Regions from separate parts of the Nonomuraea sp. NPDC052634 genome, predicted to be linked through region 3. Evidence: predicted binding sites of a transcription regulator. Region 3 holds the regulator's gene; each other region holds the start of a gene.
The links. The regulator HrcA, encoded in region 3, represses chaperone genes, less so after heat shock. The targets are predictions, from matches to a motif close to TTGGCACTCTCNNNNNGAGAGTGCCAA.

Region 1 (10,217 bases), 770 kb from region 3:
GGCTCGTTCGTGCTGGCCAACATCGGCGACAAGATCACCAGGCCGGAGAACGGGCTGCTGACCACGGTCGCCTGGCAGACGCCGTCCGGCGAGCGCACGTACGCGGTGGAGGGGTCGATCTTCGTCACCGGCGCGGCGGTGCAGTGGCTGCGCGACGGGCTCGGGCTGATCGGCACCGCGCCGGAATCGGAGGCGGTGGCGCGCACGGTGCCCGACAGCGGCGGCGTGGTGTTCGTGCCCGCGCTGACCGGCCTCGGCGCGCCGCACTGGGAGCCGGACGCGCGCGGGCTGATCACCGGCATCACGCGCGGCACGACGCGGGCGCACCTGGTCAGGGCGACGCTGGAGGCCATCGCGTTCGAGGTGCGCGACGTGGTGGAGTCGATGACGGCCGGGTCGGTGCCGGTGCTCAAGGCCGACGGCGGTGCCAGCGCCAACGACCTGCTCATGCAGTTCCAGGCCGACCAGCTCGGCACCGCCGTGGAGCGGCCGGCCGTGCAGGAGACCACGGCGCTGGGCGCGGCGTTCCTGGCCGGGCTCGGAGCGGGCGTGTGGGGGTCGGAGGCGGAGCTGCGCGAGACGTGGCTCCTCGACCGGCGCTTCGAGCCCGGTGAGCGGGACGAGGCGGCGTACGCGCGCTGGCGGGCCGCCGTCGAGCTGACCCGCACGGCCGCCCGCCACACCTGACCGGGCTGAGGACTGGGCTCAGGCTCGCCACACGGGACCTGGGCCAAGGCTCAGGCTCGCCCCATAGAGCGCTGGGCGAAGGCTCACGCTCGGCCTGCGGGGCCCTGGGCGAAGCGGGTGAGGATGTTGATGGTGGCGCGGCGGGTGAAGGCGGCGGCGTCGTCGGTGACGCCGTGGCCGCAGCGCTTGCCGCGCAGCCCGCACACCCAGCGCATCGTGCCGGAGGCGAACACGCCGGCCCCGCTCGGCGCCGTGTAGTAGGTGCTGTGCGCGACGGTGGGCCGCCCGCCGCACGAGAACGGCGACTCGGCCAGCACCTGCACCCCCGCGGGCGAGCCGCGCGAGACCCGGTCGGTCTCCACGCCGACCAGCCCGGGGAAGACGCGGCCCTTCGTCCCGGCGAAGATCCAGTGATCCGGCCTGGTGACGCGGTAGGCGCCCTCGGCGGGGAAGCAGTCGTACATCTGGCCCACCAGCGCGCTCTCCGGGCGGGTGTCGCGCCAGAGCCGGCACTGGCTCTCCTTGTCGCAGGCGACGGTCCTGCCGTGCACGGCGATGCGCCAGTAGACGGCGTTGGCGCCGAGGAAGGCCAGGTTGGTGCCGCTGTCCCTGGCGCGGGTGACGACCTGGCGCATGCCGGGCGTCCAGTACTCGTCGTGGCCGAGCGAGATCACCGCGCGGGCGCCGTCGAGCGCGCCCGGCACGAGGTCGAGGTTCGTGAGGTACGCGAGCGGCACGCCGCTCTTCTCGGCGACCGCCATGACCTCCTTCTCGAAGTCGAGGAAGAGGCGGGCGCCGACGCCGTCGTACGGGCGGTCGAAGGTGACGGCGCGCGACCTGCCGGCGTACCCGCCCGGGCCCGTGTAGAGGCTGCGCCCGCCCCACAGGTTGTACGCCTGCCAGGTGGTGACCGCGTTCACCAGCACCACGCGGCCGACGGTGGAGGCCGAGCGCACGGTGACGGGCACGTACCGCTGGGCGCCGGTGGAGGCGTCGAGCCTGATGAGGTACGACCCCTCCGGCCAGCCCGTGGTGTCCACGGTCAGGGAGGGCGGCCAGTGGGCGGCGGTGACCATGCCGTCCACGACCTTGGCGGGCGGCTGCCGCGTGCCCTTGACCGGGTCGGACTCCCACACCTTGGCCGGGTTGGCGCCCATGCGGAAGGCGCGGGCGGTGAAGCGGGGCGCGGTCGTCGAGACGTGCAGGCGCAGCGGCTGGCCGGGCAGCACGCTCACCCGGTCGGCGTACCCCTCGATCTCGTGGTCGGCGCCGAGCCTGGTGATCCGCCAGGACTCCTGCACGTCCAGCTCGGTCGGGATCCGCGGATCGACGGGGACGGGCGCGGACGGAGGCGGCTCGCCACAGCCGGCGGCGAGCACGACGAGGAGGGCGGCGACGACGGGCACCTTGCGCACGAGGCCATGGTCGGGGCCCGCCCTCCGGATCGGCGGCGACTTGGTGAACTCCTTACACGATCAGCACGCAGGCGGGACTGTCCACCTCGTACGAGGTGCCGTCCGGCTCGGGCACCCCGTCGCGCAGGGCGAAGCGGGTGACCTTGTTCGCGTACTGGTTGGCCACGTACATCACCTCGCCGTCGATGGCGAAGTGGCGGGGCCAGTCGCCGCCCGTCGGCACCTCGGCCACCCGCGACAGGTCGCCGGCGCGCAGCACGGTGACGGTGTTGGGGCCGCGGTTGGCGACGTAGACGAGGTCGCCCTCGACCTGGAGGTGCGAGGGCGCGTTGGCGCCGTCCTGCTGCGAGGCGGGCACGGTGGTGCGGCGCTCGCCCTCGATGAGGGTGACGGTGCCGTCGAGCTCGCCCGCGACGTACAGGCGGCCGCCCGCGAACGCGAAGTGGCGCGGGCCCGTGCCGGGGCTCAGCCTGATCGGCTCCAGCCGGGTGCCGTCGGGCCGGTAGCGGCGGATCTCGTCGGTGCCGAGGTCGGAGACGTGCAGCAGGCCGTCGTGGAAGACGCACTGGTGGGCGTGGGGGCCCTCCTGGCGCTCGGCGTTCGGGCCCGAGCCCTCGTTGCGCAGCACGATCGGCTCACCGGAGAACGCGCCACGCTCGTCGAGGTGATAGATCACGGCGGTGCCGTCGCCGTAGTTGGCCGCCGCGAGCAGCGTGCCGGTGGGGTCCACCGCGACGTGGCACGGGCTGTGGCCCTCGCTCGGGCGCTCGTCGAACGGGGTCAGCTCGCCGGTGACCTCCAGGGCGGTGAGCCAGCCGCGTTCGAGCTCGCCCACGGCGTACAGCACCGGGAGCGTCGGGTGGGCGGCCAGGAACGACGGCGCCGTCACCCGTGCGAGGCCGCGTGCCTCACCATCGCCGATCGTGACGATGCCGGGACCGTATCCGCCAATGCGCACGTGCTTCACAGCGGGGATCCTCCTATGGTTGACTAAGGCAATGAGTTCGTTGACAGAGGCAAGGGTTTCTCAGGTAAGAGCCTTCAACCGGTTCTATACGAAGGTGATCGGCGCGCTCCAGGCGGGGCTGCTCGACTCGCCGTACTCGCTGACCGAGGTGCGCGTGCTCTTCGAGCTGGCGCAGGCCGGCCGCTTGGAGACCGGCGAGCTGCGCGCGCTGCTCGGCCTGGACGCGGGCTACCTCAGCCGCATCCTCACCCGCTTCGGCAACGACGGGCTCGTGGAGCGCGAGCGCTCGGAGTCCGACGGGCGCAAGCAGCTCGTCAGCCTCACCCCGAAGGGCGCGGAGGTCTTCGCCGCGCTCGACCGGCGCTCCGGCGAGGAGATCGAGCAGCTGCTCGGCGGGCTGTCCGACGGGGACCAGGCGCGGCTGGTCGAGGGCATGGCGACGATCCGGCAGGTGCTCGACGGGACGCGGGAGCGGCGCTCGTACGTGATCAGGCCGCCGCGCACCGGCGACCTCGGCTGGGTCGCCTACCGGCACGGCGAGCTCTACAGCGCCGAGTACGGCTGGGGCACCGCGTTCGAACAGCTCGTCGCCGGGATCGTGGCCGGGTTCGACCCCGCGCACGACACCGGCTGGATCGCCGAGGTGGACGGCGAGCGGGCCGGGTGCATCTTCTGCATGCGGCAGGACGACGAGACCGCCAAGCTGCGCCTGCTGCTGGTCGAGCCGTGGGCGCGCGGCCTCGGCATCGGGCGGCGGCTGGTGGACGAGTGCGTACGGCACGCCCGCGCCGAGGGCTACCGGCGCATCACGCTGTGGACCCGCGACTGCCTGACCAGCGCGCGGCGCATCTACCGGGCGGCCGGGTTCGAGCTGGAGTCGTCGGAGAAGGGCTCGGAGAACGGGATCGAGCTGGTGGAGGAGATGTGGACGCTCGACCTGTCCACGCCACCCGCGGCCGGCTCCGCGTGAGCGCCGGTGCCCGGACCGCCGCCGGCCCGCTGGTCAGGGGCGGAACGGGCCGGTGACCTCGAACGTCTGGCCCTCGGTGCGGCCGCGCCTGGCCGAGAAGTAGAGCCGCTGCCCGTCCGGCGAGAACGCCAGCCCGGTCAGCTCCGCCCCGTCGTGGCCCTCCAGCCGCAGGAACGGCGTGACCGCACGGTCGGGCGCGATCACGTCGATCTCGGGGCGCTCCCTGGCGACGTAGAGGTCACCGGACGGCGCGGCGGTGATGGCGCGCACGCCCTCGCAGAGCCGGTCGAGCGTGGAGGTCTGCGCGTCGTAGGCCCACAGGCCGGTGTCGCCCTTGGTGGTGAAGTAGCACACCCCGCCCGCGTAGTGGCAGGCGTCGCCGCCGTCGAAGTGGCGGGCGTCGTCGACCTGGTGGCGGGCCTCCTTGAGCAGGGCGGCCGGCGAGGGCACCGGCTCCCAGCGGCCCGACTCGCACAGCACCTCGAGCGTGCCCTCCGTCAGGTCGCCCCAGTCGCTCGGCCGGAACCGGTAGAAGCACCCGTCGGGCTCGTCCTCCGTCATGTAGATCACCCGCCGCTCGGGGTCGCAGGCGGCGGCCTCGTGCTTGAACCGGCCCATCGCCAGGCGGGGGCGCGCGGCGCGGGCGCCGTACGGGTCGCATTCGAAGACGCGACCGCGGTGGCCGAGCTCGCACGACAGCCAGGTGTTCCACGGCGTGGCGCCGCCCGCGCAGTTGAGATCGGTGCCGGAGAGGATCCGGTAGGCGTCGCCGATGCTGCCGTCGGGGCGGAAGCGCAGCGCCGACGCGCCGCCGAGCAGGGGCAGCTCGGAGTTGGACACGTAGATCCAGCCGTCGCCGTCGGGGAAACAGGCGCCGCCGTCGGGGGCGGCGTGCCAGGTCAGACCGGCGACCTTCGCACCGCTGCGGGCCACCACCCGGCCGGTGAACCCCGGGGGCAGCGCCAGGCCGTCGGGACCCGGCAGTCCGAGCGGACCGTACGGGCTGATGCCGCCCGGCAAGAGCGGGCCCGTGCGGAGGAGAGTCTTGTGCGACATCGTGGGGCCTCCCTCTAGGTGCCACGCTAGTCGACCGCACGGACATGAATGGCAGGGACTCGGGTAATCAAACAATCCGCAAACCCCGCCTGTGATCGGCCGGGCCGTGACGCTCCGTGCATCGTTCCGGGAGGAGGCCCGCCCCCGCCGGGGGCGAGCGTCACCGTACGTGACGATGGAATCGTTTCCCGCCTTCCTGCGATCGGGCGGGAAAACCTCGGCGTGCCATCGCCTCCGGGCATGCGAAAGCCCGGGCCGCGTGCCCGGGCTCTCCTTCGTCGTACGGCGCCCGCCCGCCGTGAGCCGGTGGTGCCGTGGTGGGTCAGCGCTGCGCCTGGAACATCCAGTGCTGCTTGTCGATCTCCTTCGCCACGGCGATGAGCAGGTCCTGGCTGACCGGGTCGGGCTCGTCGGTGGCCTCGATGCGCTCGTACATGCGCTTGCTGATGCCGCTGAGGATCTCGGTGATGGCCGCCACGACCTTGCCGTCCTCCTGCCAGCCGCCCTCGGGCTGCTGGAGCTTGGTGTCGCGGGCGACGGTGGCGGCGCGGCCGTCGGGGTTGGCCCCCAGGGCGACCACGCGCTCGGCGACGGTGTCGGCGTGCTCCCTCGCGATGGAGACGAGCTCGTCGAGCTGCAGGTGGATGGGTCGGAAGTGGGAGCCGATGAGGTTCCAGTGGAACTGCTTGGCGACCAGGGTGAGGTCGATGAGGTCGACGAGGGCGCCTTGGAGAGCTTGGACGACGGTGTTCTTGGCGTCGTCCGTAAGAGGTCCGGTGATGGTAGCCATGACTACTTTCCTCCCCGCCTGTCGGTGTTTACACCTGCCCCCAACCAATCTCCCCCTCCGCTTCTTCCGGGCCGGAGACATTGACACTGCAATAATGACAGTGTCAATGTGGAGGTATGGGCGAGACCTGGACCATCGGCGAGCTGGCCGAGCACGCGGCCCGCGCCCTGCGCGACGGCGCGGCGGCACCTGTCAACGGCCGGGTCCGCGACGTGCCCAGCGAGCGGCTGATCAGGTGGTATACGACGATCGGGCTCGTTGATCCGCCGCTGACCCGGCGCGGCAGAGTCGCCCGTTACGGCCGCCGCCACCTCCTCCAGCTCGTGGCGATCAAGCGCATGCAGGCGGCCGGCCATTCGATCGCCGAGATCCAGACGGCGCTCGCGGGTGCTGAAGATCACACCCTGGAGGCGGTCTCCGGACTGCATCTGCCGCGCCCGGAGACCGTTCCCGAAGCCGTCCGCGACGGCGCCTGCCCCACCGGAGAGCCGGCCGTGAGCGCCCGGCCGCTCACGGGACGGACGCGGTTCTGGGCGGAGCGCCCGGGTAGCCGACCGGAGGGACCGGACGCCGCCGCCGGTCGCCGGCCGCCGGAGCCGGCGGACCCCACGGCCGCAAGGCCCGAGCCCGCGGGTTCTCCGGCCGCGCGGCACACGCCTGCGGCCGAGCACACGGCCCCTCGGGCCGACGTGAACGGGCGGGACACCGAACATGCGGGCTCCCGGGCCGCGCGGCGGGCACACGAGCGGGACGCCGAACATGCGGGCTCCCGGGCCGCGCGGCGGGCACCCGTGAACGGGCGGGAGGCCGGGGCCGTGGCGATGAGGGGGGTCAAGCTGGCCGACGGGGTGCGGCTGGTGCTCGACGAGGGCCGGGCGCTGACCGACGAGGACGTTCATGCGGTGCTGGCGGCGGCCGGGCCGCTGCTCGCGGTGCTCGAAGAGAGGGAGCTGACATGAAGATCACTTCGCTGGAGCCCGCGCGGTGCCTGCCGGTGCCGGACGCCGGGTTCGGCGCGCTGCGGACCGAGCGCGGCAACCTGCCGCTGGAGAGCGTGGACGTGGCCGCCGGCATCACGGGTCTCGTCGCCGGGGTCGAGGTCACGCAGGGCTTCACGAACCCGTACGACGTGACCCTGGAGGCCACGTACGTCTTCCCGCTGCCGGACAGGGCGGCGGTGACCGGCTTCCGTATGGAGGCCGACGACCGGGTCGTGGAGGGCGTGCTCAAGGAGCGCGGCCAGGCCAGGGCCGACTACGACCAGGCGCTGCGCGAGGGTAAGCGGGCCGCGATCGCCGAGGAGGACCGGCCCGACGTGTTCACGATCAGGGTCGGCAACATCCTGCCGGGCGAGCGCGTCTCGGTGCACCTGAGCATGAGCCAGCCGCTCCCGTACGAGGACGGCGCGGCCACGTTCAGGTTCCCGCTGGTGGTGGCGCCGCGCTACATCCCCGGCAGCCCGATCGACGGGCCTGCCGCCGGTGACGGCACGGCACCCGACACCGGCGCCGTGCCCGACGCCTCCAGGATCAGCCCGCCGGTGCTGCTGCCCGGCTTCCCCAACCCCGTACGGCTGTCGCTGGCCGCCACGGTGGACGCGGCCGGTCTCGAGCTGCGCGAGCTCGCCTCCAGCCTGCACGTGGTCGAGGAGGAGGGCGGCGCGGACGGCGGGCGCACGGTGCGGCTGCGGCCCGGCGAGCGGCTCGACCGCGACTTCGTGCTGCGGCTGTCGTTCGACGCGTCCACGGCGCTGCAGCTGGACGGGCGGGGCACGTTCGCGCTGACCGTGCTGCCGCCGCCGCTGCAGGCCGCCCGCGCGCCGCGCGACGTGGTGCTGCTGCTCGACCGCTCCGGCAGCATGGGCGGCTGGAAGATGGTGTGCGCCCGCAGGGCCGCCGCCCGCATCGTCGACACGCTGACCGCGCAGGACAGGTTCGCGGTGCTGACGTTCGACTCGGTGGTCGAGGAGGCGTTCGAGGGGCTGGCCGAGGCGTCCGACCGCAACCGCTACCGCGCGGTCGAGCACCTGGCCGGGGTGGACGCCAGGGGCGGCACCGAGATGCTCGAACCGCTGCGGCGGGCCATCGCGCTGCTCGACGGCCGCGCCGAGGGCCGCGAGCGGGTCGTCGTGCTCGTCACCGACGGCCAGGTCGGCAACGAGGACCAGATCCTGGAGCAGGCGGGCGGCGCGCTGTCGGCCATGCGCGTGCACACGGTGGGCATCGACCGCGCGGTGAACGCCGGGTTCCTCGGCCGCCTCGCGGGGCTCGGCGCGGGCCGGTGCGAGCTGGTCGAGTCGGAGGACCGGCTCGACGCGGCCATGGACCACATTCACCGCAGGATCGGCGCTCCCCTGGTCACCGACCTGGCGCTCAAGGACCTCGGCGTCGAGCCGGACACCGTCACCCACCTGGGGTCGATCTTCCCGGGGGTGCCGCTGCGCGCGTACGGGCGCTACCGCGAGGGCTCATCGGTGACCGTGCGGGGGCTCACCTCGCAGGGGCCGTGGGAGGAGCGCGTGGACGGCGTCACCGTGGACAACCCGGCCCTGCGTGCGGTGTGGGCCCGCGCCCATCTGCGGGAGCTGGAGGACCGGTACGCCATGGGCGAGCACGACCTGGAGGAGCGCATCGTGCGCACCTCGCTGGAGTACGGCGTGCTCTGCCGGTTCACCGCGTACGTGGCGGTGGACACCCGGCAGGTCGCCGGCGAGGGGCCGGAGCACCGCGTCATCCAGCCCGTCGAGCCGCCGAGCGGATGGGAGATGCCGCAGTCGCCGGGGATGGGCGCGTTCGGGGCGAACGTGATGCTGGCCGCCGCGCCCGCGAGCCCGTCCGGCATGCGTGTGCCGCAGCCGGGGCTGGGCATCCAGGCCGAGCAGGGCTTCTTCGCCGGAGGCCCGCCCGCCCCCGCATCCGGGCCTGGGAGTCCTGCTGGAGGCCGAACGGCTTACGGCCGCTCGGGTGTGGCGCGCGGCCGCACGGCAGGCGGGCGAGGCTCCGGTGGCGGCCCCGTCGCCGGCAGGTTCGGCCGGGGTGGCCGCGGCCGGGCGGCCGGCGGGCGGCTGGAGTCGGTACGTCCCCAGCTTCTCGCCGAGCTCGACCGGCTGACGGCCATGCCCGCACCCGACCTGCTCTACCTGGCCGACCTGGGCACCCGCTTGCAGGCGCTGGCGGCGTACCTCGGGGGGAACGAGGAGCTGGAGCGGCTGGCGGAGGAGCTGGCGGCGGCCGAGCGGCCGGGCACGGACGCCCAGGCCCTGCACGAGCGCGCCGTCCAGGTCCTCGCCGCGCTCACCGGCTCCTCCGCCACTCCCCCGGCGGGCGGCGCCGGTCCTGGCGGCGACCCGGCCTCCGGCGCCGGTCCTGGCGGCGACCCGGGCTCCGGCGGCGGGCCCGGCGGCCCTCGTCCCCGCGGCCCCTTCTGGAAGCGCGGCTGACGAGGCGGCCCGGGACTCGGGCGAGGAGCGACGGGCGGCTTCCGGAAGCGCACCGGATCAGGCCGCAGCTCCGCTCGGCCATCGGCCACGCGCACGCCGGGAGGCGCGCCGGGCACGCGCGGCGGCTCGTAGGCTGAACGGGTGACGACTCTTGTCCTGGACGGAGGGCTGGCCACCCAGCTCGAAAGCCTCGGCGCCGACCTGCGCGACGAGCTGTGGTCGGCGCGGCTGCTGGTGGAGGAGCCGGAGCTGATCCGGCGGGCGCACGCGTGCTATTTCGCCGCGGGCGCGGACGTGGCGACCACGGCCAGCTACCAGGCGACGCTGCCGGGCTTCGCGCGGCGCGGGCTCGACGCCGCCCAGGCGGAGCGGCTGCTGCGGCTGTCGGTCGAGCTGGCGGCGCAGGCCCGCGACGAGCACGGGCGCGGCCTGGTGGCGGCCTCGGTGGGACCGTACGGCGCCTATCTGGCCAACGGCGCCGAGTACACCGGCGACTACGACCTCGACGAGGACGGCCTGTACGCCTGGCACCGCCCCCGCTGGGAGATCCTCGCCGGCGCCGGGGCGGATCTGCTGGCCTGCGAGACGATCCCGTCCTACCCCGAGGCGCGGGCGCTCGCCCGGCTGCTGGCCGCCACGCAGGGGGTGAAGGCGTGGGTGAGCTTCTCGTGCCGCGACGGCGAGCGGCTGAGCGACGGCACGCCGATCGCCGAGGCGGCCGCCCTGTTCGGCGGCAACCCGCAGGTGGTGGCCGTGGGCGTCAACTGCACGGCCCCGCGCCACATCCCGAGCCTCATCGGCTGCCTGTCGGGCGGGCTGCCCGTGGTGGTCTACCCGAACTCGGGCGAGACGTGGGACGCCGGCGACCACCGATGGACGGGCCTGGCCGACCC
Region 2 (10,217 bases), on a different contig from region 3:
CGGGCGGGCCCACCGGAGCCGTGACGCCGGTGGCGGCCAGCTCGTGGCCGCCGGGCAGCAGCGTCGCGCGCCTGCCGCCGGTCACGCCGGCTCCCGCCCACAGCGTGGCCTCTTTGACCTCCCCCTTGTACGAGATCCACTCGGCCAGCGCGCCATCGGGGATGAACTCGTACGGGATGCCGGGAGCGACCTTGAGGCAGGCGAGACCGGCGCGCGAGACCAGGTCGAGCACCACCGGCCAGGGCGGCGAGTACGCCATGGGGTCGAACGTCCTGCCCTTGCCCGTGCGCCTGGCCGGGTCGGCGAACAGCACGTCGTACTCCTCGGGCCGCACCTCGGCCGCGTCGCCCACCCGCACCGTCACCCGGTCGCCCAGCCCGAACGCCTCCGCGTTCGCCCGCGCCACGGCCGCCGTCAGCGGGTCGGCGTCCACGGCCGTCACCGTGCACCCCGCCTTGGCCAGCGCGAGCAGGTCGCCGCCGATGCCGCAGCAGGCGTCGGCCACCCGCCCGCGCCCAGGAGTGATAAGGGTGAGCAGGCGGCGCGCGCGGTGCTCGGCGACCTCGGGGCGGGTGGCCTGTTCGAGGCCGTGCGGTGTGAAGAACATGCGGCCCGCGTCCGCGCCGAACTTGGCCCTGGCCCGCTGCCGCAGCCCCGCCTGGGTGAGCGCGGCGGAGGTCAGCGCCGCGTCGTACGTCTTGCGCAACGTCGTGGCCGCGGCCACCGGATCGGCCCCCACCAGCTCGCCCGCCTCGGCGAGCGCCCGCAGGCCGCGCGGGGTCAGCAGCTCGGTGAAGGCGTCGAGGTCCACGCCACCCGACGTTAGCGCCACGCGCGCCCTCCTCGGCACGAGGGCGCTTGCTCTTATGGGTAGAAAACGTGCGGGCGGGGTAGGGCAGGACACGCCGGGCGCTGTGCACGTACGGGCGGACGCGGTGCGGCGGTGGGGCGGGACACGCCGGGCGCCGCACACGTAGAAGACGGACGGATGCAGTGCGACGGTGGAGCAGGACACGCCGGGCGCCGCACACGTACAGATGGACGGACGCGGTGCGGCGGTGGGGCGGGACATCTCGGGCACGTGGGACACTGAACGAGGTCACAGGGCCTTTCCACGAGCCCCGATCGCTGTCGGCAGACGCGTTCGTGTTGACTGTCAAGCCCCTCTTGCATATGTTTCCTGTTGGCACTCTCCCCTTGAGAGTGCCAACGTGCGACGAGGCAGGTCTGACACCCGCGACGGCAGGCCCAGCTGGTCGCCTCTTCTAGATCATCGAAATCTGAAGGGGAGGTCCGATCGTGACGACCGCCACCAAGGTTCCCGTTAAGCCGCTCGGCGACCGCATCGTGGTTCAGCCGCTTGAGGCCGAGCAGACCACCGCGTCCGGCCTGGTCATTCCGGACACTGCCAAGGAGAAGCCGCAGGAGGGCAAGGTCCTGGCGGTGGGCCCCGGCAACTGGGACGAGGACGGCGAGAAGCGGATCCCGCTCGACGTCTCTGAGGGCGACATCGTCCTCTACAGCAAGTACGGCGGCACCGAGGTCAAGTACGGCGGCGAGGAGTACCTCGTGCTCTCCGCCCGCGACGTTCTCGCGATCATCGAGAAGTAAGCCGGATGTGTCGAGCCCCGGGCGCTCTTGAGGGCGGCCGGGGCTTTCGACGCTAGGAGAGGACTTTCAGCAATGGCGAAGATCCTGGAGTTCGACGAGGACGCCCGTCGCGCGCTCGAGCGCGGCGTCAACGCCCTCGCCGACGCCGTCAAGGTAACGCTCGGCCCGCGTGGCCGTAACGTCGTCATCGACAAGAAGTTCGGTGCGCCGACGATCACGAACGACGGTGTGACCATCGCTCGTGAGATCGAGCTGGAGGAGCGCTACGAGAACCTCGGCGCCCAGCTCGCCAAGGAAGTGGCCACCAAGACCAACGACATCGCGGGTGACGGCACCACCACCGCGACCGTCCTGGCCCAGGCCATGGTCCGTGAGGGCCTGCGCAACGTCGCCGCCGGCGCCTCGCCGCTGGCGCTCAAGCGCGGCATCGACAAGGCCGCCAAGGAGATCAGCGACCGCCTGCTGTCGAGCGCCCGCGAGGTCGCCGACAAGAACGAGATCGCCAACGTCGCGACGATCTCCGCGCAGGACGCGCAGATCGGCAACCTGATCGCCGAGGCCTTCGACAAGGTGGGCAAGGACGGTGTCCTCACCGTCGAAGAGTCCAATGCCATGGGCATGGAGCTCGAGTTCACCGAGGGCATGCAGTTCGACAAGGGCTACCTGTCGGCCTACATGGTGACCGACCCCGAGCGGATGGAGACCGTCCTCGAGGACGCCTACATCCTGCTCCACCAGGGCAAGATCTCCTCCATCGCGGACTTCCTGCCGCTGCTGGAGAAGGTCGCCCAGACCAAGAAGCCGCTGCTCGTGGTCGCCGAGGACGTCGAGGGCGAGGCCCTGGCCGTCCTGGTCACCAACAAGATCCGCGGCACCTTCACCTCCGTCGCCGTCAAGGCCCCGGGCTTCGGCGACCGCCGCAAGGCGATGCTGCAGGACATGGCCATCCTCACCGGCGGCCAGGTCGTCAGCGAGGAGGTCGGCCTCAAGCTGGAGCACGTCGGCATCGAGGTGCTCGGCACGGCCCGCCGCGTCGTCGTCACCAAGGACACCACGACCATCGTCGACGGCGCCGGTGACGCGCAGGCCATCGAGGACCGCATCAAGGAGATCAAGATTGCCATCGAGCAGTCCGACTCCGACTGGGACCGCGAGAAGCTGCAGGAGCGTCTGGCCAAGCTGGCCGGCGGTGTGTGCGTGCTGCGCGTCGGCGCCGCCACCGAGGTCGAGCTGAAGGAGAAGAAGCACCGCCTCGAGGACGCGATCTCCGCGACCCGCGCCGCCATCGAGGAGGGCATCGTCTCCGGCGGTGGCTCCGCGCTGATCCACGCCTCCAAGGACCTCGACGACCTCGGCCTGACCGGCGACGAGGCCACCGGCGTCAGCATCGTGCGCCGCTCGCTCGTCGAGCCCGCCCGCTGGATCGCCGAGAACGCCGGCCTCGAGGGCTACGTCGTGACCCACAAGGTCGCCGAGCTGGAGCCCGGCCACGGCCTCAACGCCGCGACCGGCGAATACGGCGACCTGATCGCCCAGGGCGTCATCGACCCCGTCAAGGTCACCCGCTCGGCCGTCCAGAACGCCGCTTCGATCGCGGGCATGCTGCTCACGACCGAGGCGCTCGTGGTGGACAAGCCCGAGGAGGAGGCTCCGGCCAACGGCCAGGGCCACGGTCACGGCCACGGCCACTGACCCTTCTCACTCCTTTCGCTGACCGTACGGCCCGCACCCTGCGTTGGGTGCGGGCCGTACGGCGTTTCCGGGACTTTCGGGTGTGCGGGTCTCGGGGTGTGCGGGTCTTGGGGTGTGCGGGAGATGGTCGGCGGGTGCCCCTCTGCGGAATCGCCCCTATAGCGGTATGCCGCAGGTCCTGCTGTGCGCGGAGGGCGAGGCGGGGGCTCCGCGCGGCGCTCGGCCGGGCTCCGCTCGGCTCGGCGACGAGCTGAGGCCGCGGCCTGCGGCGCGCTGGCATTGCGGCTTGCGGTCTGCGGCGTGTCGGCATTGCGGTCTGCGGCGTGCTGTTTCCGCGGTCTGTGGGGCGGGCCGACCCTGCGGTCTGCGGCGGCGTCCTGCGGTCCGGCGGCAGTGCCTCGGGGTGTGGCTTTCGGGGGGCGTGTTCTCAGGAGCGGGCCGCCGGGCTGGGGTGAGGGGGGCGGAGGCGAGCACGTACGCTGGGCGGCGGTTCCGGCGGTGTGCGGTCGGTTCGTGTGCGGGTCGTCGACGCGAGGAGGTGGCGGGGCGTGTTGTACGAGCGGGCGGTGGAGCGGTTGCGCAGGCTGGCGCGGGCGTGCGAGCAGACCCGGAAGGTGCGGGCGGACGAGCCGTTCCTGCGCGCTGCGTACGTGTTCGGCGACCTGCTGGACGGGGCCGATCCCGTCGAGTGCCTTGAGGTGGCGTTCATGCTGAACCTGCCCGGCGAGGAGGTGGCGTGGGGCACGCAGCCGCCGGGGACCGCCTGGCTGGTGGACTTCCTGGAGCTGGACAAGGGCGGGGTGGCCTACGTCTGGCGGTCCCGCGAGGATCCGGTGGCCAACCATCACATCCGGGAACCGGTGCGCTTCTGGTCGCTGGACGGAGTCGAGGAGGGTGTGCTCGCGGCGCTGGCGGAGCGGAGGTTCGGCGAGGTACGTGCGGCGGCCTCGGCGAGCGGTGCCGCGGGCGGCGGGGTGGCCGACATCGAGGCGGAGTTGCGTACGGCGCTGGAGCACCTGAGGGCGGTGCACGAGGCGTACTGGGACCGCCGTTGGCGACGTGCGCACAGGGGAGTGGGCCGCTATCCCGAGCATCACCTGTGGGAGGCCGTCCAGGGCTATCTGGAGCTGCTGGACGCACGCCACGGCCCACGCCGCGACTGAGCCGTGGGGGAGCGGGGCGCTCATGCGGGCCCCGGCAGGGCCCACGCGCTGCTTGCGCTCGGCGGGCGGTGGGGTCGGGTGCGGGGCTGTGGTGATAGGCCAGGGCTGGCGGGGGTCGGAGCTGTGGGGGCTTATCGGGTGATGGGGGAAAATGGGCGGAAAGGTGGATTATTGGTCGTAAACCAAGAGCAGGTGATAAGCGTCGGGGGCTATGACAAATGTCTTGCATTCCGGGTAATCAGGTGAAATATTATGCCAGCATAAAGGCTTAGTGTGGCCATCCGATTACTGCTCGTTATCGTCGCTTCAATGTGACCAATCCGTAGCCATTCGCCATGACGACAGGCCGGATCAGTACGGGCATCATGCCTATCGTGAGCGAGGGAAGCGTCGCCGACGCCAAAATTGGGGTAAGGCTCGCGTCGAGACTTCCGGCACGGACGGATGACTCCGACCTTAGGGAACTGACGAGCCTCGCCGTACAGGGGGATCGCAGCGCGATCGAATCCCTGCTCGGCGAGTTGCGTCCGATGGTGGTGCGGTATTGCCGCGCCAGGCTGGGCAGGGTTTCAGGGCAATATCACATTGCCGATGACGTCGCCCAAGAGGTGTGCATCGCCGTGTTGTCCGCGCTGCCGCGATACCGCGACATGGGGCGGCCGTTCGCGTCGTTCGTGTTCGGGATCGCCTCGCACAAGGTGGCAGATGCGCTCCGCAGCTCGGTACGGTCGGCCGTGCCGACACAGGATCTGCCCGACGGCCCTGATGACGGTCCGGGGCCCGAGGAGACGGTGGTCCGCTACATCGAAGTGGAGCACGCCAGGCGCCTGCTCGCCCGGCTGCCCGAGAACCAGCGGGAGTTGCTGCTGCTGCGAGTGGTGTCGGGACTCTCGGCCGAGGAGACCGGTAATGTACTCGGCATGTCACCGGGTGCGGTACGCGTCGCCCAGCATCGAGCGCTGGCCAGGCTGCGGCAGATGGCCGAGCTGGAGTCGGCTTGACCCCAGAGGACGAGACCGACGCGCTGCTCGACGCGCTCGGTCGCGGAGAGATGCCCGATCCGTGTGATCCCGCGGTGCGGCTGCTGGCCGCGCTACGGGATGACGTGGCTCAGCGGCGCTCCTCCGTGTCGATGACACCGTCGACGTAGCCTCGGGCGTAGTCCCAGCTGACGTAGTCGGCGGGGTCGGGATGGAAGGCCGGCTCGTGCACCTGCGGCTGGCCTTTTTCGATCATTTGCTTCAGGTTGCCGCGCAGCAGCTCCCAGTCGAAGAAGTGCTGCTCGCCGCACTCCGGGCAGTCGAGTACGAGCCCCAGCACCCCCTGCGGTTCGAGCAGGGAACGGAAGACCTCGACGTCGGCGAGGTCGGTGATGGCCTCGTCGCGTTCGGCGGCCGTGAGCGGCTCGGCATCGTCGAGTGCGCCCATCGCTGCCGATGGGTCGTTCGGATCGTCCGCGAACGGATCGCGGGGAACGTCTTCCAGCACCTTCCCACCATATGACCGATGCGGCCCGCGCGGTGAGTATTAGCTCAGCCATCCGCGCCTGGCGGCCTCCACACCTGCGTGGAAGCGGGATTGGGCGCCCAGCTCGGTCATGGCGTCGGACCATCGGGCGCGTACGGTCCTGACGGAGACGCCGAGCCGGCGGGCGATGGAGTCGTCGCACAGGCCCTGGGCCGCCAGGCGCAGGACCTGCATGACGCCGTCGGTCCTGGGTGCCCACGGCAGCGGCTGAGCGCGGGCCCACAGCTCCTCGAACAGCGTGCTCAGCACGCCCACGACGACGGAGGTACGTACGAGATAGAAGGTGTAGGCGTGGTCGGGGAGGTTGCCACCCCAGTACGCGGGCAGCCCGGCCATCTCGGAGCCCACGGTCATGAACCAGCTCGGCACCCGGTCGAGCGTGCGCGCCTGGCCGCCCGCCTCGATGACGTTGGAGATCTGGTCGCGCACCTCGGGGATGGCGAGCGTGGACACCGGAATGATGGCACGTACGGTAAGAAGGTTTCGTTTCTGCGCGTCAATCCAAGGATCCGCGAATTTACGCGCAAAATCGGTCATGGTGCGCTCGTCGGGAATCGCGGTCAGTAATGGCATCGGCGGGGCGGGTGACTGCACCGCGATGCCGCTGACGCTTTCGTACAGGATGTCCGAACCGCTCGCCATCTCGACCGTGAAAGGGCCGTTGCGCAGGTCGCGCCCGGCGTCGTAATCCCGGATCAGGCTGCGGATCGAGCCGAGCGCGGAGTCGATCCTGCGGCTCTCCTCGGCGAGCCGGTCGAGGCGCTCGGCGATGACCCTGCCGAGCGCGGCCGCGGGATGTCTGGCCAGGTACTGGCCGGAACGCTCGTCGATGACGCCCATCTTCACCAGGTCGTCGAGCTGGCGGCCGACCTTCTCGATCGGGCCGTCCATCGCCTGGGCGAGGTCCGATCGGGTCGCCCTGTGCAGGCGCAGCACCGCGGTGTAAAGGGCGGTCTGGGCCGAGTCGAGACCCAGCGTCTCGAAGGGATCGGACACAGTGGGAGACTCGTCGGGCATTATGGGCGGCTCCGTAGGGGGGACACGGGCGTGCCGCGAGGATAACTCCGCCATCCACGCCTGTCCCGCCGTTTCGCGTACTCGATCCGGCTCGATGCGGCGGAGTTGCAGCTTCGTGCAGTTGCACGTTTGCACATTGCTAAACGCCGCTCTGTAACGCACGCTTTACCTAGCGTCGGCATTCAGCGATGGGCGCGGCGGCGCCGGCCATCAGGACGCGGAGGGGGGTTCGGTGGTGCGGAGCGCCGCCTGCCCGGATGCCGATGGCCCGGAGGCGGGACGGATCACCGACCGTCCCGTCCCCGGGCGCTTTCCGATGCCGGGAGTACGAAGGCCGTGGGGGCTTTCGTCCTCCCGGCATCCGTGCGTTCAGGTCCCGCAAGCCCCAGTACCAGGTCCCCGGAAGCCTCGGCACCTGTCCGTGCGCGCTCCACGTCCTCCTGCCCCGTCCCTCCTGTGCCGGGGCGTCCTCGTACGAAGCGGGCAGGCCGCCTCCCTGCATCAATGCGTTTGGAGGCAGGCCCTAGACTTAGCTCAATCACGCGTGCGAGGCAGGGAGGGGCCGCGGCATGTCCAAGTTCACCGAGATGGGTCTGACCTTCGATGACGTGCTGTTGGTGCCCGCATATTCAGATCTCCAGCCGGGCGAGGCCGACACCACGGCCCGCCTGTCGCGCAACATCACGCTGCGGATCCCGCTGATCTCGGCGGCCATGGACACCGTGACCGAGGCCCGCATGGCGGTCGCGATGGCCCGGCAGGGCGGCATCGGCATCCTGCACCGCAACCTGTCGGTCGACGAGCAGGCCCAGCAGGTCGACCTGGTGAAGCGGTCAGAGGCCGGCATGGTCACCAACCCGGTGACGTGCAGCCCCGACGACACGCTCGCCGACGTCGAGCGGCTGTGCGCGACGTACCGGATCTCCGGCGTGCCCGTCACCGACGAGTCGGGCACGCTCGTCGGCATCGTGACCAACCGCGACATGCGCTTCGAGACCGACCAGACGCGGCCCGTCCGCGAGGTCATGACGAAGATGCCGCTGGTCACCGCGCCGGTCGGGGTCTCGCGCGACGAGGCGTTCGCGCTGCTGCGACGCAACAAGGTCGAGAAGCTGCCGCTGGTCGATCCCGACGGCCGGCTGCGCGGCCTGATCACGGTCAAAGACTTCACCAAGAGCGAGCAGTACCCGCTGTCCACCAAAGACGCCGACGGCCGGCTGCTGGTCGGCGCCGCGGTGGGCGTCGGCGGTGACGCCGAGGTGCGGGCCAAGGCGCTGATCGAGGCCGGCGTCGACGTGATCGTCGTCGACGTGGCGCACGGCCACTCCAAGGGCCTGGCCGACATGATCGCCAAGATCAAGGCCAACAGCAGCGTCGACGTCATCGGCGGAAACGTCGCCACCAGGGCCGGCGCGCAGATGCTGGTCGACGCGGGCGCCGACGCCGTCAAGGTCGGCGTGGGCCCCGGCTCCATCTGCACCACCCGCGTCGTCGCCGGAGTCGGCGCGCCGCAGATCACGGCCATCTACGAAGCGTCCAAGGCGTGCGCGCCCGCCGGGGTGCCGGTCATCGGCGACGGTGGCCTGCAGTACTCCGGCGACATCGCCAAGGCCATCGCCGCCGGCGCCGACACCGTCATGCTGGGCTCGCTCCTCGCCGGCTGCGAGGAATCGCCCGGTGAGCTGATCTTCATCAACGGCAAGCAGTTCAAGTCGTACCGTGGCATGGGGTCGCTCGGCGCCGTACGCAACCGCGAGCGCGGCGGCACCTCCTTCAGCAAGGACCGCTACGCGCAGGCGGACGTCGGCGGCGAGGACAAGTACATCCCCGAGGGCATCGAGGGTCAGGTCCCCTACCGCGGGCCGGTCGCCGCCGTCGCCCACCAGCTCGTCGGCGGTCTGCGCCAGGGCATGTGGTACGCGGGCTGCCGCACCATCGAGCAGATGCACACCGACTGCGAGCTCATGCCGATCACCGCGGCGGGCCTCAAGGAGAGCCACCCCCACGACATCCAGATGACCGTGGAAGCTCCGAACTATCACAGAAGGTAAGTTCATGACTCAGCAGGTGGAGATCGGCCGGGGGAAGACCGGGCGGAGGGCGTACTCGCTCGACGAGATCGGTTTGGTGCCCTCGCGGCGCACCCGCGACCCGGAGGAGGTGTCGATCGCCTGGCAGATCGACGCCTACCGGTTCGAGCTGCCCGTGGTCGTCGCTCCCATGGACAGCGTGGTCTCGCCGGCCACCGCCATCGAGATCGGCCGGCTCGGCGGGCTCGCCCCGCTCGACCTCGAAGGGCTCTGGACGCGCTACGAGGACCCGCTGCCGCTGCTTGAGGAGTGCGCCGCCCTCGACCAGCAGGCGGCCACCAAGCGGCTCCAGGAGATCTACGCCGCGCCCATCCAGGAGGAGCTGATCGGCCGCAGGATCGAGGAGATCCGCGCGTCCGGGGTGACCACGGCCGTACGCCTGTCGCCGCAGCGCACCGTGCAGTACCACAAGGCCGTCATCGACGCGGGCGTCGACATCTTCGTCATCCGCGGCACCACGGTCTCGGCCGAGCACGTCTCGGGGCGGGCCGAGCCGCTCAACCTCAAGCAGTTCATCTACGAGCTCGACGTGCCGGTCATCGTGGGCGGCTGCGCGACCTACACCGCCGCGCTGCACCTGATGCGCACCGGTGCGGCCGGCGTGCTCGTCGGCTTCGGCGGCGGCGCCTCCCACACCACCCGCAACGTCCTGGGCGTGGCCGTGCCGATGGCGACCGCGATCTCCGACGTGGCGGCGGCTCGGCGCGACTACCTGGACGAGTCCGGCGGCCGCTACGTCCACGTGATCGCCGACGGCGGCATGGGCACCTCCGGCGACATCGCCAAGGCCATCGCCTGCGGGGCCGACGCCGTCATGGTGGGCTCGCCGCTGGCGCGCGCCGTCGAGGCCCCCGGCCACGGCTTCCACTGGGGCTCCGAGGCGCACCACCCCGACCTGCCGCGCGGCCGCCGCGTCCACTTCGGCACGGTCGGCACGCTGGAGCAGATCCTGCACGGGCCGTCCAGCGTGGCCGACGGGTCGATGAACCTCATGGGCGCGCTGAAGCGCACCATGGCCTCCACCGGCTACTCCGACATCAAGGAGTTCCAGCGGGTCGAGGTCGTCGTGGCGCCCATCCAGCGCTGAGTACGTCGAGCGCGAGGCGCCGGGGGTTCG
Region 3 (10,217 bases):
CTCCCGGGACTGCACCGCACCTGTCAGGAGCGCGTCTCGGGAGTCGCGCCCGCTGGCGTGGCGTCCCGTGGGCCGCGCCCACCACGGCGTCCGTAGCCCCCGGCCGTGCACGCCGGGGCCGTCCACGATGGTGCGGACTGGTGCTGGTGCTGGTGCCGGTGCCGGTGGGGCTGAGGGCGCGGTGCTCCCAGCCCGGGCGTGGCGCTCCTGGGTGCGGGGTGCTCCGTGGGTGCGGGGTGCTTCGCTCCGCTTGACGTGTCTCCCCGACCAGCCGGGGTTCGGCCGGGTGGAGGTGTCTGAAGTGGGGCTGTCGGGCTCGGTGGGGAGCCACTTCTCAGTCCGGAACGTGGACGGTTGGGTCGGGTGGGGGACGCCTTTCGGCCGGAGCGGGACGTTGGGGCGGGCGGGGTGCCCCCATCTTGGTCCGGAATAGCGGTCCTTCGGGGTAGGGCGCGTCGTCTTTGCCGGGGTGGTGGTCGATCGAGGGTGGGGCGCGGCGTCTTTTCAGGGAGCGGCCGTTCGAAGGCGGAGGGAGGGGTGTGGCCTCTTAGGCCGGGCAGGGGCAGTTGGCGAGCAGGGGTGCTGGGGATTGGCTTTTGGGAGGGTGTGACCATTGCGGGGTCGATGGCGTCTGTATGTGACATGACCATCGAAACCGTTCGGAGGGCGACATCATCGAGGAGCTCTACCGCGAGCACTGGCCGCTCGTGTGCGGGTTTCTACTGCGCAGGACCCGCGACCCGCATCTCGCCGAAGAGCTGGCGCAGGAGACGTTCGTCAAGGCGACCAGGGCGCTGCTCGGCTGGCGCGGCGGGAACGCGGCCGCGTGGTTGCTCACAATCGCCCGTAATGTCCTGCTCGACCACGTACGGAGGAACCGCCGCGAGCTGGAGCTTCCCAGCCCCGACGAGCTGGGCGTGCCCCCGCTGCACGTCGCGGCGATGGACGTGCGCGACGCGCTGGAGCGGCTGCCCGAACAGCAGCGCCGGCTGCTCACGGTTCCGTAGCCGGGTCGGCCTGCTGCGCGACCACGACGACGCCAACCTGCGCTCGTTCGACCTGAGCCTCAAGCGGTTGCGCGAGGCGGCGCGAGCCGGGCTCGCCCACGCTTACGTGGACGGCCTCAGCTCAGTCCGCAATCTGCGCGAACTGCTCAAGGACCCGCGGGTGCGGACGATCCGGCTCGCCGATGTGGCGTTCGACCTGGACAGCCCGCACCCGTGACGGCCGGGGCGGTCAGCGGAGCACGGTGTAGAGGGCCGAGGTGAGCGAGGCGCGGGCGTCGTCCTGGTCGATCGACCACAGCATCGCCCCGCCGAGCCCCTTCAGCCGGATGTAGGCCGCCTTCTGCAGCATCACGGCCGGGTCGTCGTACGACCAGAACTCGTTGCCGTCGTACAGCCACAGCGCGCCGGTGCCCAGGTCGCGGTGGCGCTTGCCGGGCTTGTTCACCAGATCCTTATAGTCCTCGACACCGTCGGCCCACCTGCCGGGGGCGGCGCCGGTGGCGGGCTGGTAGAGGCCCTTGCCGCGGGCGGGGACCCCGGTCCAGCCCTGCCCGTACGCGGGGACGCCCACCACGAGCTTGCGGGCGGGCGCGCCGCGGGTGAGGTAGTCGCGTACGGTCTGGTCCACGCTGTACTTGACCGGGCTCGGGTCGCGGCGGTCGGTGAACAGGTTGGCGTGGTGCGCGGTCTGCTGCTCCCAGGTGCCGTGTAGGTCGTAGCCCTGGAGGGTGGCAAAGTCGAGGTGCTTGAAGACCTCGCGTACCTCGAAGCCCGCGTCGATCTTGGCGGCGGCGGCCGGGAGGAACGCGGTGAGCTGCGCCTTACGGTCGAACGCGGTGAGCTGGCGGCGCAGCTCGGCCACGAACAGCGTGAAGTTGCGCTTGTCCTCGGGCCTGACCACGTTGCCTTCGGCGCCGGCCGAGCCCGGCCATTCCCAGTCGAGGTCGATGCCGTCGAAGATGCCGGCGGCCGCGCCGGGCTCGAGGCCGGGCAGGTTGCCGCGCAGCCACATGTCGATGCAGGAACGGGCGAGTGCGGAGCGCCGCTCGGGGGTGAGGACGGCGTCGGAGAAGGACGCAGAGCCGGTCCAGCCGCCCAGCGAGATCATCACCTTGAGGTGGGGGTGCTTGGCCTTGAGCTTGCGGAGCTGGTTGAGGTTGCCGTTGAGCGCCTGTCCGGGCTCGTCGGCGACGCCGTCGACGCTCTGCTCGGCCGGTACGGGGCGCTGCCAGTCGGCCCACGGGTCGGAGGAGTAGCAGGTGGCGTCGGCGCTCACGAAACCGAACGCGTAGTTGAGGTGGGTGAGCTTGGCGGCGGCCCCGGTGGTGTGCACGTCTTTGACGTGGTAGTCGCGCCCGTAGACGCCCCATTGGATGAAGTACGCGACCCGGTTGAACCCGGCGGCGCGGGCCTCTGCCGGTACGGAGATCAGCGTGAGGCCGAGTAAGAGTGACACTGCGATGAGGATCTTCTTCTTCACGGGGCCGCTCCCGGACGCCTACAAATAGGAAACTTTCCTATAAGTTGAACGCGATCGTAGAGCGGCCCCTCGCCGACGTCAACGACCCTCGTCGCCGCCTCGGCGAGGGCTGGCTTGCTTGTGTGTCTCGCTGGTGGGAAAGGCGTCGATACCTGTGGCGGATCCGGGCAATCGACTCTTGCGCGTGAGGCGCGGGGACGAGCGGGTGGTGGGTGTGGCGCGTGCTGCCACGGCGGCGGCAACTCCTGCGCGGCGTGGGTGCGAGCACGGCGGGCGCGGCTCCCGCGTGGCGAGGGGCGTAAGGATCGGGCCTGGTGCGGTGCGCGGCTCTGACGCGGTGGGGCTCCTCCTGCGGGGCGCGGGGACGGTGGTGCGGCTTGTGTGCGGGCGGGAGTGGCTCCTGCCCAGCGTGAGCACCGGTAGGGCGGCTCTTGCGGGGGCGGGACGGTGGCGCGGCTCGTGTCCTGGCGGGGCGGCTCTCAACGGCGCTAGCACCGGCGGGTGCGGGTGGGGCGGCCCTCGCGCGGCGTGACCACCCGGCGGGCGCGGCTGCTGCGGGCTGGCACCGGGCGGGCTTGGGTGGGGCGGAGCACTGTGAGGGGCGGGCACACTGGAGGGGTGCCATCCATCCTGCCTGACGGTGATCCCGCGCCCGCCTCCGGCGAATTGCCCGACAGTGCCCTGCAAGGCCTCGGCGAGCGGCCGTTCGGCTTCTACGTGCACGTGCCGTTCTGCCTGACCCGCTGCGGCTACTGCGACTTCAACACCTACACCGCCGCCGAGCTGGGCCCCGGGGCCTCGCAGCGCGACTACGCCGACACGGTGATCGAGGAGATCCGGCTGGCGCGGCGCGTCCTGGGCGAGACGGACCTGCCGGTGGAGACGGTGTTCTTCGGCGGCGGCACCCCCACGCTGCTGCCCCCTGAGGACCTGGCGCGCATTCTCGCCGCGATCGGCTCGGAGTTCGGGCTGCGGCCGGACGCCGAGGTCACCACCGAGGCCAACCCCGAGTCGGTGGATCCGTCGTCGCTGGAGAAGCTGCGCCACGGCGGGTTCAACCGCGTCAGCTTCGGCATGCAGAGCGTACGAGAGCACGTCCTGCAGGTGCTCGACCGCCGCCACACGCCCGGCAGAGCGGCCGCGGCAGTACGGGAGGCCAGGGAAGCAGGGTTCGAGCACGTCAACCTCGACCTGATCTACAGCACACCGGGCGAGTCCGACGACGACTGGCGGGCGTCGCTGAGCGCGGCGATCGAGGCGGGTCCCGACCACGTGTCGGCGTACTCGCTGATCGTCGAGGAGGGCACCCGCCTGGCGGCGCGCATCCGGCGCGGCGAGCTGCCGATGCCCGACGACGACGTGGCCGCCGACCGCTACCTGATCGCCGACGAGCTGCTGTCGCAGGCCGGGTTCGAGTGGTACGAGGTGTCCAACTGGGCGGCGTCGCAGGACGCCCGCTGCCGCCACAACCTGCTCTACTGGACCGGCGGCGACTGGTGGGCCGCCGGCCCGGGAGCGCACAGCCACGTCGGCGGCACCCGCTGGTGGAACGTCAAGCACCCCGCCGCCTACGCCCAGCGGCTGGCCGCCGGCACCTCGCCCGCCCACGCCCGCGAGGTGCTCGGGCCCGACGACCGCGCCGCCGAACGCCTCATGCTGGAGCTACGGCTGTCGTCCGGCTACCCGCTGGCCGAGGTCGCGCCCGCCGCGCGGCCCGCGGTGGCGAGCGCGCTCGCCAGGGGGCTGCTGGAGCCCGAGCCGTTCAAGGCGGGCCGCATGGTGCTGACCCTCCAGGGCAGGCTGCTGGCCGATGCCTTGGTCAGGGATCTCCTGGTCTGAGCCGGCTGGTCCTAACCGACTGGTCTCGCCGGTCTGATTCGAGTGGCCTGACGCCGCCGACTGACCGACCGATCTGACGCAGTCCGGCTGGTCCAGGCCGACGGCTCGGTCAGGGGGCCTGCCCTGAGCCGGCTGGTCCAGGCCGACGCCCCTGATCAGGATCGATCTCCTGGTCTGAATCGACGCCCTGGCCGGGGGATCTCCTGGCGTAGACCGATGCCCCGGTCAGGGATCTGCTGGTTCAGGTGACGGCTGGTTCAGGTGACGAAGGGGATGGCGATCGGGTAGCGGTAGTGCTTGCCCTTGTTGGCCGCCACCGCCGCCTGGATGTGGAAGATCAGCGACACCACGTAGATCGCCGGCAGCGTCAGGAAGCCGATGAAGAAGAACATCAGGAACGTCGATGCGATGTAGCCGATGAACATCGTGAGCTCGAAGTTCAGCGCACCGGCCGCGTGGTCCCTGACGTAGGGGGACTGGTCCTTGCGCACCAGGTAGATGATGAGCGGGCCGATCCAGGAGACCAGCAGGCCCAGCAGGTGGCTGAGCATCGCCATGCTGTTGTCGTCGGAGCCAGGGCGGGGGCCGAAGCGACCGGGGATGTACGGCTGGCCGGGCGGCTGGGCGTATCCGTACCCGGGCGGGGGCGGCGGGTATCCGGGACGGCCGTAACCGCCGGGGTGGCCGCCTGGCTGGCCGTAGCCGCCGGGCGCGCCGTAGGGGCCCTGCCGGCCGTAATCGGGCTGGCCGTAACCGGGCTGCCCGTAGTCGGTGGGCGGCTGCTGCTGGTACTGGGGCGCCGAGCCGGGCAATTGCCCGTAGGGGATCTGCCCGCCGTAGGAGGGGGGTTGCTGCCCGTATCCGGGGGTTGAACCGGGCTGTGCGCCGTAGCCGGGTGCGGAGCCGGGTTGCGCGCCGTAACCAGGGGCCGAGCCGGGCGTCGAACCGGGCTGCGTGCCGTAGCCGGGTGGGGAGTCGGATGGCGGGCCGTAGCCGGGTGCGGAATCGGATGGTGCGCCGTAGCCGGGTGCGGAGTCGGGCTGCTGTCCGTACGGCGGCGGGCCCGGCTGCGGGCCAGAGCCCGGCGCGGGCGGCGGCATGTCGGCGGGGGAGAACTTGCGGGTGGCGTCGGCGTCCGCCGCGCTCACCTTGCGGGTCGCGTCGTCGTCGGGGGAAGGTCGGGGCGGGTCCTGGCCGGCATGGGGGTCTTGGCTCATGGTGCCTCCGTAACGAAGTCGATCAGCTCCTCGACCCGGCCGAGCAGCGCCGGCTCCAGGTCCGTGTACGTCGAGACGGCGCCGAGGATGCGCCGCCACGCCTCCGCGGGCTCCATGCGCCAGCCCAGCGCGGCGATGACACCCTCCTTCCACGGCACGCCGCGCGGCACCTCCGGCCAGGCCGGGATGCGCAGCACGGACGGTTTGACCGCCTGCCAGATGTCGACGAACGGGTGGCCGACCACGAGCACATCGGGGGAGGTGATCTCGGCGGCGATCCGGCTCTCCTTGGAGCCGGGCACCAGGTGGTCGACGAGCACGCCGAGCCGCCGCCCCGGCTCGGGGCGGAACTCTTCGACGATGGCGGGCAGGTGGTCGATGCCTTCGAGGTATTCGACGACCACGCCTTCGACCCGCAGGTCGTGGCCCCAGATCTTCTCGACGAGCGCGGCGTCGTGGACGCCCTCGACGTAGATGCGGCTCTGCCGGGCCACTCGCGCCCGCAGGCCCTCGACGGCGATGGAGCCCGACGCGCTGCGCCTGGGGCCCGCGGGGGCGGGCGCGGCAGGGCGTATCAGCGTGACGGGCTTGCCCTCGAGCAGGAACGCGGCGGGCGCGAGCGGGAAGAGCCGGCGGTTGCCGAACCGGTCTTCAAGGGTGACGGCCTCCTTGTCGCACGCCACCACGGCGCCGCAGAAGCCGCTGTCGGCGTCCTCCACGACGAGGTCCCGCTCGGCGGGCACCTTGGGGATCTTCCCCTTGCCCGGCCGCCGCCAGTTTCCCGCCAGAACATCGCCCTCGTACACAGGGGGGACCGTAGCAAATCACCCGCTGACCGCAAGGCGCTTGCGGGCGCCGCTGCGGCGGACGAGGACGACGATCGTGCCTGCGACGGCGGCGAGCAGCCCGGCGCCCGAGACGGCGATGATGGTGATCATGCCGTCGGCGAGACCGGTCGCGACGGAGTAGGAGTCGCGGCCGACGCCGTAGCGAACGGTGGCCTTCTCCTCGTTGACGCAGGTCAGCTCGTAGTCGCCCTTGGCCGGGGCGTTGATCACGAGGAACTGCTCCCAGACCGCGTCTCCCGCCTCGATCATCCGCCGGTCGGGGGTCTTGGCCAGCTTGGCGTCCCCGCTGATGGAGCAGTCATAGGTGACCTGGGTGTCGCTCGCGAGGTAGACGCCGGGCTTGTCGGCCGGGTCCACCGTCACCGTGATCTTTTCGCCGGACGCGAACGTCTGTTTGGGCACCAGGTCAGAGGCGGCGCCCATACCGTTCGCGAACAGCACGATCCCGGCCGCCGCGCAGGCCAGGAACACCCCCCAGGCGGCCGCGATCCACCACAGGCTGGGCTTTATGGCTTTGGAGTCGATTCGTGGTGGAAATTGGGTCTGTTGGCCGTATTGTCCGTACTGAGATGGCGGGCCGAACTGACCCGGGCCACCGTACGGCGGTGGGCCCTGTGGAGGTACGGGCTGCCGGCCGTGTTGGGGTGGTTCCTGCGGAGGCTGCCACGGCGGCTGTCCGTACGGTGCCGGTCCGTGGCCGGGCGGCGGGCCGTACGTCGGGGGCCGGGAATCGTCGGTCATGAGGGCAAGTGTGAGGCCTGCTGCTCGCAGGAAGCCAGAAGCAGTTGGGACGCGGTGTTATCGCACCTTGTGACCGAGAGCCGTACACTTGGCACTCGGGAACACAGAGTGCTAGACACCACGTTCCTGTAAGGGACAGAGGCAGGAGGTGAGCACGTGCTCGACGATCGGAAGCTGGCGGTGCTCCGGGCCATTGTCGAAGACTACGTGTCCACCAACGAACCGGTGGGCTCCAAGGCGCTGGCCGAGCGTCACAATCTGAAGGTCTCCCCGGCGACGGTCAGGAACGACATGGCCGCGCTGGAGGAGGAAGGCTACATCACCCAGCCACACACCAGCGCGGGCCGCGTGCCGACGGACAAGGGCTACCGCCTGTTCGTCGACCGGCTCTCGCAGGTCAAGCCGCTGTCGGCGGCCGAGCGGCGGGCCATCGAGACGTTCCTCGCGGGCGCCGTCGACCTCGACGACGTGGTCACCCGTACGGTCCGGCTGCTGGCGCAGCTCACCCGGCAGGTCGCGGTCGTCCAATACCCGACGCTCACCCGCTCGACGGTCCGGCACGTCGAGCTCGTTCCCCTGACCGAGCGGCGGGTCATGCTCGTGCTCATCACCAACACCGGCCGCGTCGAGCAGCGGGTGGTGGAGCTGCCGGAAGTGGTGGAGGACCACCGCATCGCCAACCTGCGCGCCGTGCTCAACGCCTGCCTCGACGGCTGCGGCTTGAGCGCCGTGCCCGAGCTGGTCGCCGACCTGCCGGAAAGGCTTCCCGTCGAAGACCGGCCCGCCGCGGCGACGATCCTCTCCGTGCTGCTCGAGACGCTGGTCGAACGGCACGACGAGAAGGTCGTGTTCGCCGGAGCGGCCAACCTCGCCGGCGCCGACTTCGCCACCGGTCTGCGCGACGTGCTGGAGGCGCTTGAGGAGCAGGTCGTCCTCATGCGGCTGCTCGGCGAGACATCCTCAGACACCCCGTCCGCGCTCACCGTGCGCATCGGATCGGAAAACCCCTACCTGCGGGGCACATCCGTCGTCGCGACCGGATACGGTTCTGGCGACAACCAACTCGCCCGGCTCGGCGTTCTGGGCCCGACCAGGATGGACTACCCCGTGACGATGGGCGCCGTACGCGCGGTGGCACGCTACGTCAGCCAGATCCTGGCTGCATCATAAGAGGTCGATAAGTGGCAAACAGCGACTACTACGCCACCCTCGGGGTGCGCCGTGACGCAAGTCAGGACGAGATCAAAAAGGCGTACCGCCGGCTCGCTCGCGAGCTGCACCCTGACGTGAACCCCGATCCTGACACCCAGGAGCGGTTCAAAGAGATCACGCAGGCCTACGAGGTGCTGTCCGACCCGAACAAGCGCCAGATGTACGACCTGGGTGGCGACCCCTTCGGCGGCGGCGGTGCGGGAGCGGGCGCCGGTGCCGGCGGGTTCGGAGCGGGCTTCCCGTTCAGCGACATCATGGACGCCTTCTTCGGCACCGCCACCGGTGCCAGGGGGCCGCGCTCGCGTGCCCGCAGGGGCCGCAACGCCACGATCAGGGTCGAGCTCGACCTGCGCGAGACGGCCTTCGGCACGACCCGCGAGCTCGCCGTGGACACGGCCGTGCTCTGCGACGTCTGCCACGGGGCCGGCACCGCACCCGGCACCCACCCCGACACCTGTGACATGTGCAGCGGGCGCGGCGAGATCTCCCAGGTCACGCGGTCCTTCCTGGGCCAGGTCATGACCTCGCGTCCCTGCCCGCAGTGCGGCGGCTTCGGCACCATCATCCGCCACCCCTGCCAGGAGTGCTCCGGCGACGGCCGGGTGCGCACCCGCCGTACGATCAAGGTCCGCATCCCCGCGGGCGTCGAGGACGGCACCCACATCCAGCTCGCCGGCGAGGGCGAGGTCGGCCCCGGCGGCGGCCCGCCCGGAGACCTGTTCCTGGAGATCGCCGAGCGGCCCCACGAGATCTTCGAACGGCGCGGTGACGACCTCCACTGCACCGTGCAGATCCCGATGACGGCCGCGGCGCTCGGCACCGTGCTGACGGTGGACACCCTCGACGGCACCGAAGAGGTCGACGTCCGGCCAGGCACGCAGTCCGGCCAGGTCATTACCATGTACGGCAGGGGCGTCCAGCGGCTCAACGAGTCCGGCAGGGGCGACCTGCTCATCCACGTCAACGTCGAGACGCCGACCCGCCTCGACTCCGCTCAGGAGGAGTTGCTGCGCGAGCTGGCCAGGCTGCGAGGTGAGGAGCGCCCGCCTGGCAAGTTCGCACCGGGTCAGCAGGGTTTTTTCTCCCGCCTGCGTGACGCCTTCAACGGCCGGTGACGGCGCCGGTCTTCCTCTGCGAGCGCGAGCGCCTCGACGGGGCCGAGCTGACGCTGGAGGGCCCCGAGGGGCGGCACGCGGCCGCCGTGCGCCGGCTGCGGCCCGGTGAGCGCGTCGACCTCACCGACGGCGCGGGCGCGGTGGCCGAGTGCGTCGTACGCGAGACGCTGAAGGACAGGCTCCGGCTCGACGTGCTGCGCCGCTACGACGTCGAACGGCCGGCGCTCCGGCTGACGGTCGTCCAGGGCCTGCCCAAGGGCGACAGAGGCGAGCTGGCCGTGGAGATGATGACCGAGGCCGGCGTCGACGTGATCGTGCCGTGGGCGGCCGCGCGCAGCATCACCCAGTGGAAGGGCGATAAGGTCGCCAAGGCACTGGGCCGCTGGCGCTCCACCGCGCGCGAGGCCGGCAAGCAGGCCCGCCGCTTCCACCTGCCCGAGGTGGCCGACCTCGCCTCCACCGCCCAGGTCGAGCGGTTGCTGTCGGAGGCCGCGCTGGGCCTGGTGCTGCACGAGGAGGCCACCGAGCCGCTGTCGGGCGTGGCGCTGCCCGCCGAGGGCGACATCGTCATGGTGGTCGGCCCCGAGGGCGGGGTCTCGGAGGAGGAGCTGGCCAGGTTCACGGCGGCCAAGGCGGCGCCCGTGCTGCTCGGCCCGACGGTCCTGCGCACGTCCACGGCGGGGGTGGCGGCGGCGTCCGTCCTGTTCAGCCGTACGGGGCGCTGGTGAGCCTCTGACGCTCTTCAGGGCGTCTTTCAG

Region 1: a site for HrcA is predicted at 5,966-5,992, ahead of AB0K67_RS08720 (DNA starvation/stationary phase protection protein). Genes of this name have one in related genera too.
Region 2: a site for HrcA is predicted at 1,184-1,210, ahead of groES (co-chaperone GroES). Genes of this name have one in related genera too.

What each region holds. Positions count from the first base shown of each region.
Region 1 is NZ_JBFATY010000001.1:1,936,303-1,946,519, forward strand. It holds gene AB0K67_RS08695 (glycerol kinase) at 1-687, shown strand, start outside; gene AB0K67_RS08700 (N,N-dimethylformamidase beta subunit family domain-containing protein) at 771-2,102, opposite strand; gene AB0K67_RS08705 (beta-propeller fold lactonase family protein) at 2,155-3,069, opposite strand; gene AB0K67_RS08710 (helix-turn-helix domain-containing GNAT family N-acetyltransferase) at 3,164-4,039, shown strand; gene AB0K67_RS08715 (alkaline phosphatase PhoX) at 4,073-5,095, opposite strand; gene AB0K67_RS08720 (DNA starvation/stationary phase protection protein) at 5,418-5,885, opposite strand; gene AB0K67_RS08725 (MerR family transcriptional regulator) at 6,002-6,844, shown strand; gene AB0K67_RS08730 (VIT domain-containing protein) at 6,841-9,324, shown strand; gene mmuM (homocysteine S-methyltransferase) at 9,466-10,217, shown strand, end outside.
Region 2 is NZ_JBFATY010000012.1:104,224-114,440, reverse strand. It holds gene AB0K67_RS34620 (class I SAM-dependent methyltransferase) at 1-832, opposite strand, end outside; gene groES (co-chaperone GroES) at 1,297-1,611, shown strand; gene groL (chaperonin GroEL) at 1,684-3,303, shown strand; gene AB0K67_RS34605 (hypothetical protein) at 3,852-4,466, shown strand; gene AB0K67_RS34600 (sigma-70 family RNA polymerase sigma factor) at 4,832-5,467, shown strand; gene AB0K67_RS34595 (DUF5319 domain-containing protein) at 5,577-5,954, opposite strand; gene AB0K67_RS34590 (helix-turn-helix domain-containing protein) at 5,994-6,989, opposite strand; gene guaB (IMP dehydrogenase) at 7,580-9,061, shown strand; gene AB0K67_RS34580 (GuaB3 family IMP dehydrogenase-related protein) at 9,066-10,187, shown strand.
Region 3 is NZ_JBFATY010000001.1:2,710,496-2,720,712, reverse strand. It holds gene AB0K67_RS12120 (sigma-70 family RNA polymerase sigma factor) at 672-1,007, shown strand; gene AB0K67_RS12115 (hypothetical protein) at 1,075-1,224, shown strand; gene AB0K67_RS12110 (glycoside hydrolase family 18 protein) at 1,237-2,487, opposite strand; gene hemW (radical SAM family heme chaperone HemW) at 3,106-4,326, shown strand; gene AB0K67_RS12100 (DUF4870 domain-containing protein) at 4,584-5,543, opposite strand; gene AB0K67_RS12095 (DUF3097 domain-containing protein) at 5,540-6,349, opposite strand; gene AB0K67_RS12090 (hypothetical protein) at 6,368-6,862, opposite strand; gene hrcA (heat-inducible transcriptional repressor HrcA) at 7,289-8,302, shown strand; gene dnaJ (molecular chaperone DnaJ) at 8,314-9,459, shown strand; gene AB0K67_RS12075 (16S rRNA (uracil(1498)-N(3))-methyltransferase) at 9,456-10,187, shown strand.